Regions from separate parts of the Bacillus sp. PK6-16 genome, predicted to be linked through region 2. Evidence: predicted binding sites of a transcription regulator. Region 2 holds the regulator's gene; the other holds the start of a gene.
The links. Region 2 encodes LexA, which represses DNA repair genes until DNA is damaged. Its sites were predicted from a motif close to CGAACATATGTTCG; they were not measured.
Positions count from the first base shown of each region.

Region 1 (7,625 bases), 690 kb from region 2:
AAAGGCCCTGCACATTTCATGCAGGGCCTTCCACATTAGTTTTTCACAACTTCACGAATCGCATTGCGATCGAAAGTTAAGTGTGAACCACCAGATTTAATAACGATTTTTGTCTCATCTACTGATTCGATTGTGCCGTGTAAACCACCGATTGTTACGATAGCATCACCTTTTGCTAACTCACTTTGCATTTGAGCAACTGCTTTTTGACGTTTTTGTTGCGGGCGAATTAATAAGAAATAGAAAATCGCAAACATCGCAACGATCATAACGATATTCATCATACCTGCATTCATCTTTTGTTCCTCCTTTTAAATTATGTATTAGAAGTTTTTAGCATTCGGTTTATTAAAGCCATACTGTTCAAAGAACTCTTCGCGGAAATCGCCAAGACGGTCTTCACGAATAGCTTGTCTCACCTGCTCCATTAAGTTTAACAGAAAATGAAGGTTGTGATAAGACGTTAAACGAATTCCGAACGTTTCATCACATTTCATTAAGTGACGAATGTACGCACGTGAGTAGTTTTTACATGTGTAGCAATCACAGTTTGGATCAAGCGGACCGAAGTCTCTTGCGAATTTCGCATTTTTTACAACAAGGCGACCTTCACTTGTCATACATGTACCATTTCGAGCGATACGAGTTGGAAGTACACAGTCAAACATATCAATACCACGAATTGCGCCATCGATTAACGAGTCAGGAGAACCTACACCCATTAAGTAACGAGGCTTATTATCTGGAAGAAGTGGTGTTGTAAACTCAAGAACACGGTTCATAATATCTTTCGGTTCACCAACAGATAAACCACCTACAGCGTAACCAGGGAAGTCCATTGAAACAAGATCTTTCGCACTTTGACGACGAAGCTCTTCGTACTCCCCGCCCTGTACAATACCGAATAAACCTTGATCTTGCGGACGTTCATGCGCTTTTAAGCAACGTTCTGCCCAGCGGCTCGTACGCTCTACAGATTTCTTCATATATTCAAAAGTAGCTGGGAATGGTGGACACTCATCAAATGCCATCATAATATCTGAACCTAATGCATTTTGGATTTCCATCGCTTTTTCTGGTGATAAGAATAATTTATCTCCATTTAAGTGATTACGGAAGTGAACGCCTTCCTCTTCAATACGACGGAAGTCACTTAAACTGAATACTTGGAAACCACCAGAATCTGTTAAGATTGCACGATCCCAGTTCATAAATTTATGCAAGCCGCCTGCTTCACGAATAATTTCATGACCTGGACGTAGCCATAAATGATACGTATTACTTAAAATAATGCCAGAATCCATTGCTTTTAATTCTTCTGGTGACATTGTCTTAACTGTTGCAAGTGTACCAACTGGCATAAATGTTGGTGTATCAAATGAACCGTGCGGCGTATGCACACGACCTAAACGGGCACCCGTTTGTTTACATGTCTTAATAAATTCATAACGAATTGCTGTCATAACTTACTCCTTTTATTTGTTTCTCATTTTAGCGTGAGATGCAACGAACATTGCATCACCGAAGCTAAAGAAACGATATTTTTCTTTTACTGCTTCATTATAAGCATGAAGTACATTATCTCTATTTGCAAATGCACTTACAAGCATAATTAATGTTGATTTCGGTAAATGGAAGTTTGTAATTAAACCATCAATTGCTTTAAATTCATATCCCGGATACATGAAAATATCTGTCCATCCAGAAGCGGCGCAGAGCTTACCGTCATGATCTGTTGCAATTGTTTCTAACGTACGAGTTGATGTCGTACCTACAGTAATAATACGTCCACCATTCTCTTTCACACGATTTAATAATGCCGCTGTCTCTTCAGACATATGATAATATTCTGCGTGCATATGGTGTTCTTCAATCGTGTCTGCAGAAACTGGTCTAAATGTTCCAAGTCCTACGTGAAGTGTAATGAATGCTAACTGAACGCCTTTTTGCTTTAACTTCTCAAGTAACTCTTCTGTAAAGTGAAGTCCCGCAGTCGGCGCTGCTGCTGAACCGATTTCTTTCGCATATACTGTTTGATAGCGATCGCGATCTTCCAGCGTCTCTTTAATATATGGAGGAAGCGGCATTTCCCCAAGTTCATCTAAAATTTCATAGAAGATGCCATCATATGAAAATTCAAGCTGGCGTCCACCTTGATCTGCAGTTCCTGTGCAAGTTGCTTTTAATTTCCCTTCACCAAAAGAGATAACAGTTCCTTCTTTTACACGTTTCGCTGGCTTTACAAGCGTTTCCCACTTATCACCTTCTTCTTGTTTTAAAAGAAGTACTTCAATGTGCGCGCCTGTATCTTCTTTCACACCGTGCAAACGAGCAGGCATAACTTTCGTTTCATTTAAAACTAAGCAATCCCCCTCATGTAAGTAAGAAAGAATATCCGTAAAATGTTTATGCTCAATATCACCTGTTTCACGGTCTAACACCATTAATCTTGATGTTTCACGATCTTCTAACGGGACTTGTGCAATAAGTTCTTCTGGTAAATGAAAATCAAACAGATTTATATCCATAGCTATATCCACCTATTTCTTATTTAAATCGATTTATTATATACATAATAAAAGATAATACAATACTTAACACAATACATGTAATGATAGGAAAATAAAAGGTAACGTTTCCTTTTTTCACAAAAATATCGCCTGGAAGCCTTCCAATGAACTTCCAAGCTAATCCAACAACGATGAGTAAGATCCCGGCTGTAATAAGCAGCTTTGGCATCTCCGTCATACTTTTGGTATCTCCATTCCGAAATGTTCATACGCAAGCGGCGTTACAATTCGGCCCCTTGGCGTTCGTTGTAAAAAGCCAATTTGTAATAAATACGGCTCATACACATCTTCAATCGTATGAGATTCTTCTCCAATTGTTGCTGAAACCGTTTCTAATCCAACTGGACCGCCACGGAATTTCTCAATAATACCAAGCAGTAATTTATGATCAATATGATCTAGACCTAATTTATCTACTTGCAGTAGCTCTAATGCCATTTGTGTAATTTCCATCGTAACCGTTCCGTTACCACGAACTTGCGCGAAATCACGTACACGTCTTAAAAGACGATTCGCAATACGAGGTGTACCACGAGCACGTCTTGCAATTTCTAATGCAGCTAACGAATCGATTTCAACTTCAAATACTTCCGCTGTACGTTCAACAATCGCAGAAAGCTGATCTACTGTGTAGTACTCTAACCTTGAAAGTACACCGAAGCGGTCACGAAGCGGTGCAGATAATGCTCCAGCACGTGTTGTTGCTCCAACTAATGTAAATGGCGGTAAATCTAGGCGTACAGAACGTGCTGAAGGCCCTTTTCCAATTACAATATCAAGGCAAAAGTCTTCCATCGCAGGATACAATACTTCTTCAATTGATCTATGCAAACGATGAATTTCATCAATAAATAATACATCCCCTGGCTGAAGCGCTGTTAATACAGCAGCTAAATCTCCTGGTCTTTCAATTGCGGGACCTGAAGTTGTTCTAACATTAACGCCCATCTCATTGGCAATAATATTCGCAAGCGTCGTTTTACCAAGACCTGGTGGTCCATATAAAAGCACGTGATCTAACGTTTCTTCACGCATTTTCGCCGCTTCAATAAATACTTCTAAATTATGTTTTGCTTTATCTTGGCCAATATACTGACGGAGCGTCTGTGGCCGTAATGAATATTCTAAATCCGCATCTTCATATGCAGATTCCCCTGAAAGGAGACGTTCGTCCATTATACTCACCTCTTACCATTTAGTAAAAGACTAAGTGCCTTTTTAATATACTGATCCGTCGTTAATGATTCTTTTAATAACTCTGGTACAACACGAGAAACTTCGCGTTCTGCATATCCAAGTGCGCGCAGAGCTTCCAGTGCCTCATCAAGCTCAGCTGATGAACCTTTCTTCTCATCAAAACGTTCTGTGTCTGAGAATAAATCAACAAATGCATCTGGTACGACATCTGCTAGTTTTCCTTTTAAATCTAAAATCATTTGGCGTGCTGTTTTCTTTCCGACGCCTGGGAATTTCACTAAAAACTTCTCATCTTCATGCTCAATCGCTTGAACGACCTGTCCTGTTTGACCAGAAGCTAAAATTGCAAGAGCTCCTTTTGGCCCAATGCCAGACACGCCTAACAACTTTGTAAATAATAAACGCTCTTCACGTGTTTTAAACCCGTAAAGTGCCATAATATCTTCTCTCACATAATGATATGTATAGACACGGATTTCTTGCTTACTTCTTTGAAATACATACGGATTCGGTGTGAAAATTTGATAACCAATTCCATTATGATCAATTACGACATATTCCGGCCCTACATACTCCACGTAACCTGTAACATATTCAAACAAAATACGATCTCTCCCTCTTAAATCATGTATTCCATTTTAACATATTTAATGATAGAAAAGCGAGACTGCCCCAACAAATGTTCTCCACTTGAAACTTCTGTTATTTTCCATTGACAGAAAGGTTAAAGCACCTTAATATACAGAAGTCGATAATGATTATCAATACTAATTAAAGGGGTTACATCAGGATGAAACGTAAGCTATTTATTTTATTTACTATTATGCTCGTTGTTCTTTCTATCGTTGGCTGTTCTTCTCAAAAAGAAGAATCGAAGGCAAAAGAACAACCGAAAACAAAAGTTGTAAAACATGCTAAAGGTGAAGCTACAATTCCAGTAAATCCAAAGAGAATTGTTGACTTATCTGGATCAACAGAAGAACTATTACTTCTTGGACACAAACCTGTTGGTACAGCAAATACATATAAAGATAAAATCCAAAATCACTTAACAGACAAGTTAGATGGAGTAAAAGCAGTAGGTTGGTACTGGGCACCTAAAGTTGATTTAGAAGCTGTTACTGCTTTAAAACCAGACTTAATTATTTTAAACAACCGTCAATTAAAAATTTATGATCAACTAGAAAAGGTTGCACCTACAGTTGTTCTAGAAACAAACTTAGAAGACTGGCGTGGTAAGTTTAAAGAAGTAGGTAAGCTATTTGACGAAGAGAAGAAAGCAGACAAATGGATTGCAGACTACGATAAAAAAGCAGACTCTTTATCTAAAAAAATTAAAGAGAAAACAAAAGATGAGAACTTTATGTTCGTTGCAGTTACACCACAAAACTTCCGTGTATACGGTAGCTTCGGATACGGTGACATCATCTTTAATGACTTAAAACTTCCAGCAACAAAAGGTACGGATTTAAAACAAACGATGGCGCAAGTATCACTAGAAGGTCTAGTTGCATTCCAGCCTGACCAAATGTTTATTGTAAACTTCGGCGGCGAAGCTGATAAAGTTTACGAAGACTACAAAAACAGTGCCGTTTGGAAAGACAATAAAGCAGTTAAAAATAATCACGTATATGAAGTATCAAATGAAGTCTTCAATACGAAAGCATTCAATCCAATCGGAAAAGATATGCTAATTGATGAAATCGCAAAAGAAATTTTAGCTAAAAACAAATAAGAAAAAAAGCAGCTCACCATGAGCTGCTTTTTTTCTTACTTTGAACTGCGTATTGCTTCATTTTTTCAATCGTCTTCACAAAACCTTCTTTTGATTTAATACGAATGCCACGTTTCAATTTCGCACGCTCATAGCTCTCAAGCTTTTTCATATCAATTTGAAAGAAAGAATGGATCGCATTATCACTTTTCGGTACACCTTTGAAAATTTGTAATATCCCTTCCTCTGAAACACCAAAATACCCGCTCGTTTTCAATAACGGAGAAATATCATCAACTTTCTTTTGCAATACAATTTGTACATCATCACGATCAACGAGCTGCCATTCTTTATACTGCTGTAAAAACTTTTCTAAATCCGTCACTTTTTCTGTAAGTATTTCTTCGCTTACTTCGCCATCAACATACATACGCTCTAATAAAATTGTAACCTCAGGTTCTTTTTTCGTTACTTCTGGTACTGGCCCTTCCGCCTTCACATTCGTTTCATAAACGAAACAAAACATCATAACGAAAGCTTGCATCGCAATCAGTATCCATTTCATTTCCGTTCACCTCTTTTAGGCAAAATCAAACTTTCATTAGTAGTTTTTCCGGAAATGGGGGTTTTATCCACATTTCATTTCTTTCGAAAAATAAAAAAATACAGATAAGGATTTACCTCATCTGTATGTATCATTTACTTTTATATAAAATGAAAGACGCCTGCAAAGCAGGCGTCTTGATGCGTTTACGGCGAGAGACCAGGCGACCACATTCGCGTGTTTAGCACTTAAGCATATCTCTCGTCTTACGTAAATTAGCTCATCGCTTTGCTAATATAACATTAATAAAGTATAAATGCAACATGTTTATAAAAATATTTTATTTCCTCTGTTATCCGAACGAACGATATGTCAATTATAAATTGATAATTGCAACATATATGTTACAATTAATATAACAGCGAAATCATCATAAAACAGGAGATGGATATTATGAAAAAAATAAAGGATGAACGTCTCATTCTGCAAACATTAAAAAACGTGCGTATCGCCTTTCTTTTTCAGTCACTTGGTATAATTGGAATTTTAAGCTACATCGGATTCACTGAAGGAATGGATCAAATTACGAAATCTCCATTATGGCTATTATTTATTCTTACAAGTATCGTCCTTAGTTATTTACAGTTAAGTGTTTCAATCGATGTAGAAGAAAGTAAAAAGGAAATAAAGTTAACTCCTTATTATAAACTTGTCTTCCGCTCCCTTATTGTAGGAATCGTTATGGCTATTATTTATATTATTTTCAGTCCAGAAAGACCACTGTTTGAAGCTATTTTAACAGGTAGTATTCTTTTCATATGCTTTTTAGTTTCTTATTCCGTTAGTTATTTTATTAAAAAACGTCGCTTACAAGACAACGATGAATAAAGAGGAAGGGCTATCCCTTCCTCTTTTGTTTTGTTATCGCACTGTACCAGTTAAACCGTAACGAATGTCTCGGAACATATTCACTATGTCACGATTAAAATCGTTTGTAACTGTACCGTTACGTAGACGCGTACTCATTGCATCGACACGAGTAAACATATCATTTCTTACAGAAACATATACGTTTCTGTTTCCAACTTCATTTGAAACCGCTTGACGAATTTCGTTCGCCATCGCCGTTTCATTTGTCACTGTGTTACGTGGTTTTACCGCAATCGCTACATCGTTTCCATATACAACTGTAGACACACGGTCTACGTTATTCATACGTTTCACACGATTTGTTATTCTTTCAGCTGTTTTACCATCATTGTTAATGTATGAATTGTTCATTGTAATATTACGAGTTGGATGCGGATTAGCAATTTGTCCATTGTAATTTACATCTCGATAATAATTGTATCCTGTATCGTTACGACCATTTCTATATGTTACATAATCTGTATAACGATCATTACGTGTCACATTATCACGATACTGGTGTGTATCATTATAAGATGTACGCTCGTAATTGTAGTTACGTCCATCCATTGCATTGTTATCTTTCGGTGTACCACATGCAGCTAATGCACTGGTAACTAACAAAGAAGCAGCAATCACTTTTACTTTCGTATTCAATACAAAAACCCCCTCTGTTAGAATGAGCTTCTCT
Region 1 covers NZ_CP096511.1:1,033,568-1,041,192, reverse strand. Annotated here, with positions in the region: gene yajC (preprotein translocase subunit YajC) at 36-296, opposite strand; gene tgt (tRNA guanosine(34) transglycosylase Tgt) at 324-1,463, opposite strand; gene queA (tRNA preQ1(34) S-adenosylmethionine ribosyltransferase-isomerase QueA) at 1,476-2,528, opposite strand; gene M1D66_RS05340 (DUF2905 domain-containing protein) at 2,548-2,748, opposite strand; gene ruvB (Holliday junction branch migration DNA helicase RuvB) at 2,745-3,746, opposite strand; gene ruvA (Holliday junction DNA helicase RuvA) at 3,752-4,369, opposite strand; gene M1D66_RS05325 (iron-hydroxamate ABC transporter substrate-binding protein) at 4,558-5,502, shown strand; gene M1D66_RS05320 (BofC C-terminal domain-containing protein) at 5,516-6,046, opposite strand; gene M1D66_RS05315 (branched-chain amino acid ABC transporter substrate-binding protein) at 6,479-6,913, shown strand; gene M1D66_RS05310 (YhcN/YlaJ family sporulation lipoprotein) at 6,947-7,591, opposite strand.
Region 1: ruvA (Holliday junction DNA helicase RuvA) is a predicted target of LexA. The motif match lies at 4,440-4,453, and genes of this name have one in related genera.

Region 2 (7,625 bases):
AAGTGATTTATTGCGTATAAAAGAAGCGATAGAAACGAAGATGAAGAAAGAAATGGATTGTTATCGAGTGGAAATCCCTCCGAGTGAAGGTAAGTTGTTAACGCTTTTAAAGACGGAAACTCTATTAGCTAAGATGGAGTTTCTAGAAGATAAATTTGTATATGATTGTGCAGGGTATATTTTTACTCATTCATCGCTTAATGTGCAATTAAAGAGATTTTTAGTGGAAGAAGGAGAAAATAAAAATGTTTGATCGTTTGAAAAATGGAGAAAAAATTGCTCCAATTGTAAAAGAAGTAGAGAGTCAGATTACAGAAGTACATAAACGTGCGGATGAAGTGATTGAAAGCAATCAGTTTCGTGTATTAGAAAGTTTTCGGAAACATAAAATTAGTGACTCGCATTTTATCCCGACAACAGGTTATGGTTATGATGATATTGGCCGTGATACGTTAGAAAAAGTGTATGCTGATGTATTTGGGGCGGAAGCTGGACTTGTTCGTCCGCAAATTATTTCAGGTACTCACGCTATCTCTACAGCGTTATTTGGTATTTTACGCCCGGGAGATGAGTTATTGTATATCACTGGGAAACCGTATGATACGTTAGAGGAAATTGTTGGTGTACGTGGGAAAGGTGTAGGTTCATTTAAAGAATATAATATCGGTTACAATGCAGTTCCGCTAACTAGTGCTGGGCTTGTTGATTTTGAGACTGTTGCAGCGGCGATTCATAATAATACGAAAATGATCGGTATTCAGCGTTCGAAAGGTTATGCTACTCGTCCATCGTTTACTATTTCTCAAATTAAAGAGATGATCGCGTTTGTTAAAGAAATTAAACCTGATGTTGTTGTGTTTGTAGATAACTGTTATGGCGAGTTTATTGAAGAGCAAGAGCCATGTCATGTTGGTGCAGATTTAATGGCGGGTTCGCTTATTAAAAACCCGGGCGGCGGAATTGTTAAAACTGGTGGTTATATTGTCGGGAAAGAACAGTATGTTGAAGCGTGTGCATATCGTTTAACGTCTCCGGGAATTGGTGCGGAAGCTGGAGCGTCTTTATACAGTCTGCAAGAAATGTATCAAGGGTTCTTCTTAGCGCCACATGTTGCAGGACAAGCGCTGAAAGGTGCAATTTTTACAGCTGCGTTTTTAGAAAAGTTAGGAATGAACACGTCACCAGCGTGGAATGCGTCAAGAACAGACTTAATTCAATCGGTTCAATTTGATGATAAAGACCGTATGATTGCCTTCTGCCAAGCGATTCAATATGCATCTCCAATTAATTCGCATTTTACTCCGTATGCAAACTATATGCCAGGTTATGAAGATGATGTAATCATGGCGGCGGGAACGTTTATTCAAGGTGCAAGTATTGAATTGTCTGCTGATGGTCCAATTAGACCACCGTATGTTGCGTATGTGCAAGGTGGCTTAACGTATTCGCATGTTAAAATTGCGATTTGTTCTGCGATTGACGAATTGATTGAAAAGAATTTATTAATAATTTCTTAATGGGAAGCTGTCGATTTTGGCAGCTTTTTTCGTATAAAAGTAATGATTTATGCGATTAGAAAAAAGAATGAAAAAATTCATAAAAAAATTATAAAAAATCATGTAAGAAAAGCTAACATCTATTGACACTAAACATAACATGGTATAAAATGAGAAGCAGTTAAGGCGAAGGAGGAACTGAAAAATGAAAGAAGATAGACGTTCTGCCCCGCTGTTTCCTATTGGTATTGTTATGGATTTAACACAATTGTCTGCACGTCAAATTCGCTACTATGAAGAGCATAATCTTGTTTCTCCAACCCGTACAAAGGGGAATCGTAGATTATTTTCATTTAACGATGTAGATAAGTTGTTAGAAATTAAAGATTTGTTAGATCAAGGCCTGAATATGGCTGGTATTAAACAAGTGTTACTAATGAAAGAAAATCAAACAGAAGCAGTGAAAGTAAAAGAAGAAACGAAAGAAATTTCAAAAACTGAGCTTCGCAAAATACTTCGAGATGAACTACAACATACAGGTAGATTCAATCGAACTTCATTGCGACAAGGTGACATTTCAAGATTTTTTCACTAAAGATAACTGATTCTGAAGGCGATTAGAGGGACTAAGGAGGAATTTATAATGTCTAGATACACAAAAGAAGATATTTTCCGTTTGGCGAAAGAAGAGAATGTAAAGTATATCCGTTTACAATTTACGGACCTTTTAGGGGTAATTAAAAACGTAGAGATTCCAGTGAGACAATTAACGAAAGCTCTTGATAACAAAATGATGTTTGATGGATCTTCGATTGAAGGTTTCGTACGTATTGAAGAGTCTGATATGTATTTATATCCTGATTTAGACACTTGGGTAATTTTCCCTTGGACAGCTGAAAAAGGTAAAGTAGCTCGACTAATCTGTGATATTTACAATGCAGATGGCACTCCATTTGATGGAGACCCACGTAACAACTTAAAACGTGTGTTAAAAGAAATGGAAGCTTTAGGATTTTCAGACTTCAATCTTGGACCAGAGCCAGAATTCTTCCTATTTAAGGTTGATGAAAAAGGAAATCCAACATTAGAACTAAACGATAACGGTGGATACTTCGACCTTGCGCCGATGGATCTAGGGGAAAACTGTCGTCGTGATATCGTTCTTGAACTTGAAGAAATGGGATTTGAAATTGAAGCATCTCACCATGAGGTTGCTCCAGGACAGCACGAAATTGACTTTAAATATGCAAATGCAATTCGCTCATGTGATGACATTCAAACATTCAAACTTGTTGTAAAAACAATTGCTCGTAAACATGGTTTACACGCAACGTTTATGCCAAAACCACTATACGGTGTGAACGGTTCAGGTATGCACTGTAACTTATCATTATTTAAAAATGGTGAGAACGTATTCTTTGATGCAAACGGTGACTTACAATTAAGTGATGATGCTCGTCACTTCATCGCAGGTATTTTAAAACATGCACCAGCATTTACAGCGATAGCAAACCCAACTGTAAACTCATATAAACGTCTAGTACCTGGATATGAAGCGCCTTGTTACGTAGCATGGTCTGCACAAAACCGTAGTCCGTTAGTACGTATCCCTGCATCTCGTGGTATTAGTACACGCGTAGAAGTACGTAGTGTTGACCCAGCTGCAAACCCATATTTAGTAATGGCTACATTATTAGCTGCAGGTCTTGATGGAATTAAAAACAAATTAACTCCACCAGCAGCAGTAGATCGTAACATCTATGTAATGACAAAAGAAGAGCGCGAAGAAGCAGGTATCGTTGACTTACCAGCAACATTAGCGCAAGCATTAGTTACATTACAATCTAATGAAGTAGTATGCGGTGCACTAGGAGAACACTTACTTGAGCACTTCATCGAAGCGAAAGAGATTGAGTGGGATATCTTTAGAACACAAGTTCACCAATGGGAACGCGATCAATATATGTCTCTATACTAAGAGGCTTGAACCCTTGATACAACTCGTATCAAGGGTTTTTTAATTCCCTATTATTACAATTTTATGTGGTTGCAAAATGAAAAATAGCCACATAAAAGCCAATAATTAATAACAAGTAGTGATATCATAGAAAAACATTATCAGATAAACGTAAGTTTTATATAATTTATGAACTAAAAAAGCCTTGATACTACGGTATCAGGGCTTTTTTAGTGAAGTTATTGGATATATTAACTACTAGATAATGGATTGTTTTTGGTTATTTTGAATCATGTTACTAAGAAAATCTTTTCAAAAGAATTGATTTTATCTTTTTTAAATCACTTGTGCTATAACTTAATAATTCTTTACTGCCTGTACAACGCGAGCGATGATTTTTATGTCCTCATCTGCAAGGCTATAAGTTTGTGGCTTGTGAATCAGATTATCACTCAATGATATTAACGTAATGATGCTTAGTTATAACGCAGTCTTATTCAGGATTTCGTTAGTTCATTTTCTAAATTTAGGGAATAAATATAGTTTAGTACCTTGCAATAAACAATACTAAGTGGTATATTATGGATAAAACAGGTACCGTGTATTGAACAGTACTAAGATAGGAAAGGAGGATGGCACTTGAACGTTCAATTTAAAAAAGGTGTGCTTGAACTTTGTGTATTAGCACTTGTAAAACGTAAAGATAGTTACGGTTATGAACTTGTTCAGCAAATTTCTAATAAATTTTTAATATCGGAAGGATCAGTATACCCTTTATTACGTCGTTTGACGAAAGAAGGGTATTTTCAAACGTATTTAAAGGAATCTACGGAAGGGCCACCTCGTAAATATTATCAATTAACAGAGCAAGGGGAGACGCAATTTCATTTGTTAGTAACAGAATGGCGTGATTTTGCGAAAGGGGTACAAGAAATTATTGAAGGGGTGGAATGGGATGAGTAAAGAAGGGTTTCTTAAAGAATTATCAAGTTATCTTAGAAAGTTACCAGAGGAAGAGAGGCAAGATATTTTATTGGATTATGAAGAGCACTTTCAGTTTGGACTAGAAGAGGGGAAAACTGAATCGGAAATAATACAGGGCCTTGGTTCTCCGAAAGTAATCGCGAAAGAATTACTTGCGATGTATCGCTTCGATGAAATGAAAAAAAATCCATCGACTTCAAATGTGACAAGAGCTGTTATGGCAGCGATTGGACTTAGTTTGTTTAATTTTATTATTGTGTTAGGCCCGTTAGTCGCAATTATTGCTTTTATATTTTCTTTTTGGATCGGTGGTATTGCTAGTGTAGTAACACCACTTTTCGTTATTGGAAAAGTATTTATGGGTACTTTTATATGGTTGGATCTTTTCGTTAGTATAACGTTTGTTGGAGTAGGTTTATTGTTATGTATTATCGCTTTTTATAGTACAAAGTGGTTTAAGAGATTGTGTGTACGATATGTAATATGGAACTTCAAAATGATAAAAGGAGAGTAAATGATGAAAAAACTATTTTTAATCGCTATCGCTTGTATCGTTATTGGAGTAATAGGAATTTCCCAAACATATGAAAAAGCAGTACAAACTGCTGAAAAAGGCGATAAAGAAAATGTAATTAAAAACGAAACATTAAAAAATATAGAAGTTAAGTTAGATGCCGGGGATATTATTGTCCAAAAATCTCCTGACTCTTCTTTTTATGTAAAGCAATCGGGAGATGTACGTAAACAAGAGATTCGTATCGCAGAAGATGGTGACACATTAAAAATTATTGGGGAAAGAGAAAAAGGTGCTTCATTTGATTTTTCTTTTTACGATTTTAGGTTTCAAACGTCTAAATTGACTCTACTTGTGCCCGAACGCTCTTACCAAGATGTAAAAGTAAATTCATCTGCTGGACAAATCGAAATGAGTGATGTGAAAAGTGATAGCGTAAGTGTTAGAACACTTGCTGGAGAAGTAGAGTTGAAACAAGTAACGGCTAAGAATGTGGAGGGATCGACAAAAGCTGGTGAGGTGAACTTTAAGAAGGTATTAGGGAAAGTGACCGCAAAAACAACAAGTGGGGAAATAAATATTCAAGATCATGATTCTAAATATAATCTAGAAGCAAGTTCAACTGCGGGAGATATAGATATTACTTTATCGGAAAAACCACAAGATGCGGTAATTACTGGGCAAAGTGCTGCGGGAGATGTAACGATTTTTAATGAAGAGAATAAAAATGTAACAATTGGAAATGGTAGTAAAAAGATTAGCGGTAAAACGGCTGCGGGAGATGTGACGATTGAAACTCGTTAATAAGAAATAGAATGCATGGAAATCTATCAAAATACAAAAAGAAGATAATTACCGTATATAAATAAGGTAATTATCTTCTTTTTGTTATTTTTAATGTAAATCACGATATACGCCAATTACTTTCCCGATAACTGACACTTGTTTTAAAATGATAGGTTCTAATGAAGAGTTTTCTGGTTGTAGACGGAAATGGTCTTTTTCTTTATAGAAACGTTTAACTGTTGCTTCGTTATCCTCTGTTAAAGCGACTACAATTTCACCATTATATGCAGACTGCTGTTGGCGAACAACAACTAAATCTCCATCGAAAATACCAGCTTCAATCATACTATCTCCAGAAATACGTAACATGAACACTTGGTCTGCTCCAGCAACAATACTAGCTGGAAGTGGGAAATGTTCTTCTACGCTTTCGACCGCTGTAATTGGTAAACCAGCAGTGACTTTTCCGACAATTGGAACTTGAATAACAGATTGTGTTTCCGTATCCATTCGATCTTCACCTAAAATTTCAATGGCACGTGGTTTTGTTGGATCGCGTCGAATGTATCCTTTTTCTTCTAATCGTGATAAATGTCCGTGCACTGTAGAACTAGAAGCGAGGCCGACTGCTTGACCAATTTCACGTACGGAAGGTGGATATCCTTTTTCTTGTACTTTTAGCTTAATAAAGTCGAGAATGTCTTGCTGGCGTTTCGTTAACTTTTCCATGTTTTCTAACACCTCGTTTTCTTTCATTTTTCTTATTAATAAGTATAACATGTGAAAAAACATTCTACAAACATAAGTTCGAACAAATGGCGGATTTATGTTACACTATAGGGAAATAATAGGGAGAAAGAGGGGTTCAAAATGAATGCAATTATTTATGCACGTGTGAGTACAACGAAAGAAGCGCAAGAAACATCATTATTACGTCAAAAAGATGAATTATTGCATTTAGCTGAGCGCTATCAAATGAATGTTACTAAGGTGATTGAAGAGCAGGCTAGTGGATATACAATTGAACGTGACGGTATATTAGAGGTGTTGGATACAATTCGAGACGAACAAATTGATGTGTTACTTATACAAGATGAAACGCGTCTTGGTAGAGGAAATGCGAAGATCGCGTTAATGCATTGTTTACATAAAGAAGGCATAAAAGTATATACGCATACACATAATGGTGAATTACAATTGTCGGATTCTGATTCAATGGTATTAGATATTATTGGTATTGTTGAAGAATATCAAAGAAAGATTCATAATTTGAAAATTAAACGAGGTATGCAACGTGCAGTAGAAAAAGGTTATCGTCCAGAAAAAAATTTAAAAAATCGTCATTTAAGTGTAGGAAGAGAGAAAAAAGAAGTGCCAATTGAGGAAATTGTACGTTTGCGAAAAAGTGAACTCACGTTTGAAGAAATTGCAGCAACATTACGTGGATTTGGTCATAATGTTTCAAAGGCGACTGTACATCGTAGATATGTAGAGTATACGAAGCAATTGCTTGATAAAGAAGAGTAACTATTGTATGATAATAATCAGTTTTGATTAGAAGGGGGATTCGAGATGATTAATCACGAACTCGTTGAACGCATTAACTTCTTAGCGAAAAAAGCAAAAGCTGAAGGTTTAACTGAAGAAGAGCAACGTGAGCGTCAATCGCTACGTGAACAATATTTAAAAGGATTTCGTCAAAATATGTTAAACGAACTTAAAGGTATTAAAGTTGTTAACGAAGAAGGTACAGATGTTACACCGACGAAATTAAAAGCTTTAAAAAAGCAAGATAATGCAAGATTAAATTAAAAGATGGGCGAAGCCCATCTTTTTTATATGTAAAAATCGTTATTTAATAACTTTCCAGTTGTTATTAACTGTTGCT
Region 2 covers NZ_CP096511.1:1,718,821-1,726,445, forward strand. Annotated here, with positions in the region: gene hflX (GTPase HflX) at 1-253, shown strand, start outside; gene M1D66_RS08920 (methionine gamma-lyase family protein) at 246-1,517, shown strand; gene glnR (transcriptional repressor GlnR) at 1,702-2,091, shown strand; gene glnA (type I glutamate--ammonia ligase) at 2,140-3,474, shown strand; partial or broken gene M1D66_RS08935 (LexA family protein) at 3,811-3,930, opposite strand; gene M1D66_RS08940 (PadR family transcriptional regulator) at 4,093-4,416, shown strand; gene M1D66_RS08945 (DUF1700 domain-containing protein) at 4,409-4,951, shown strand; gene M1D66_RS08950 (DUF4097 family beta strand repeat-containing protein) at 4,952-5,755, shown strand; gene lexA (transcriptional repressor LexA) at 5,846-6,466, opposite strand; gene M1D66_RS08960 (YneB family resolvase-like protein) at 6,608-7,264, shown strand; gene M1D66_RS08965 (DUF896 domain-containing protein) at 7,310-7,549, shown strand; gene M1D66_RS08970 (bifunctional metallophosphatase/5'-nucleotidase) at 7,589-7,625, opposite strand, start outside.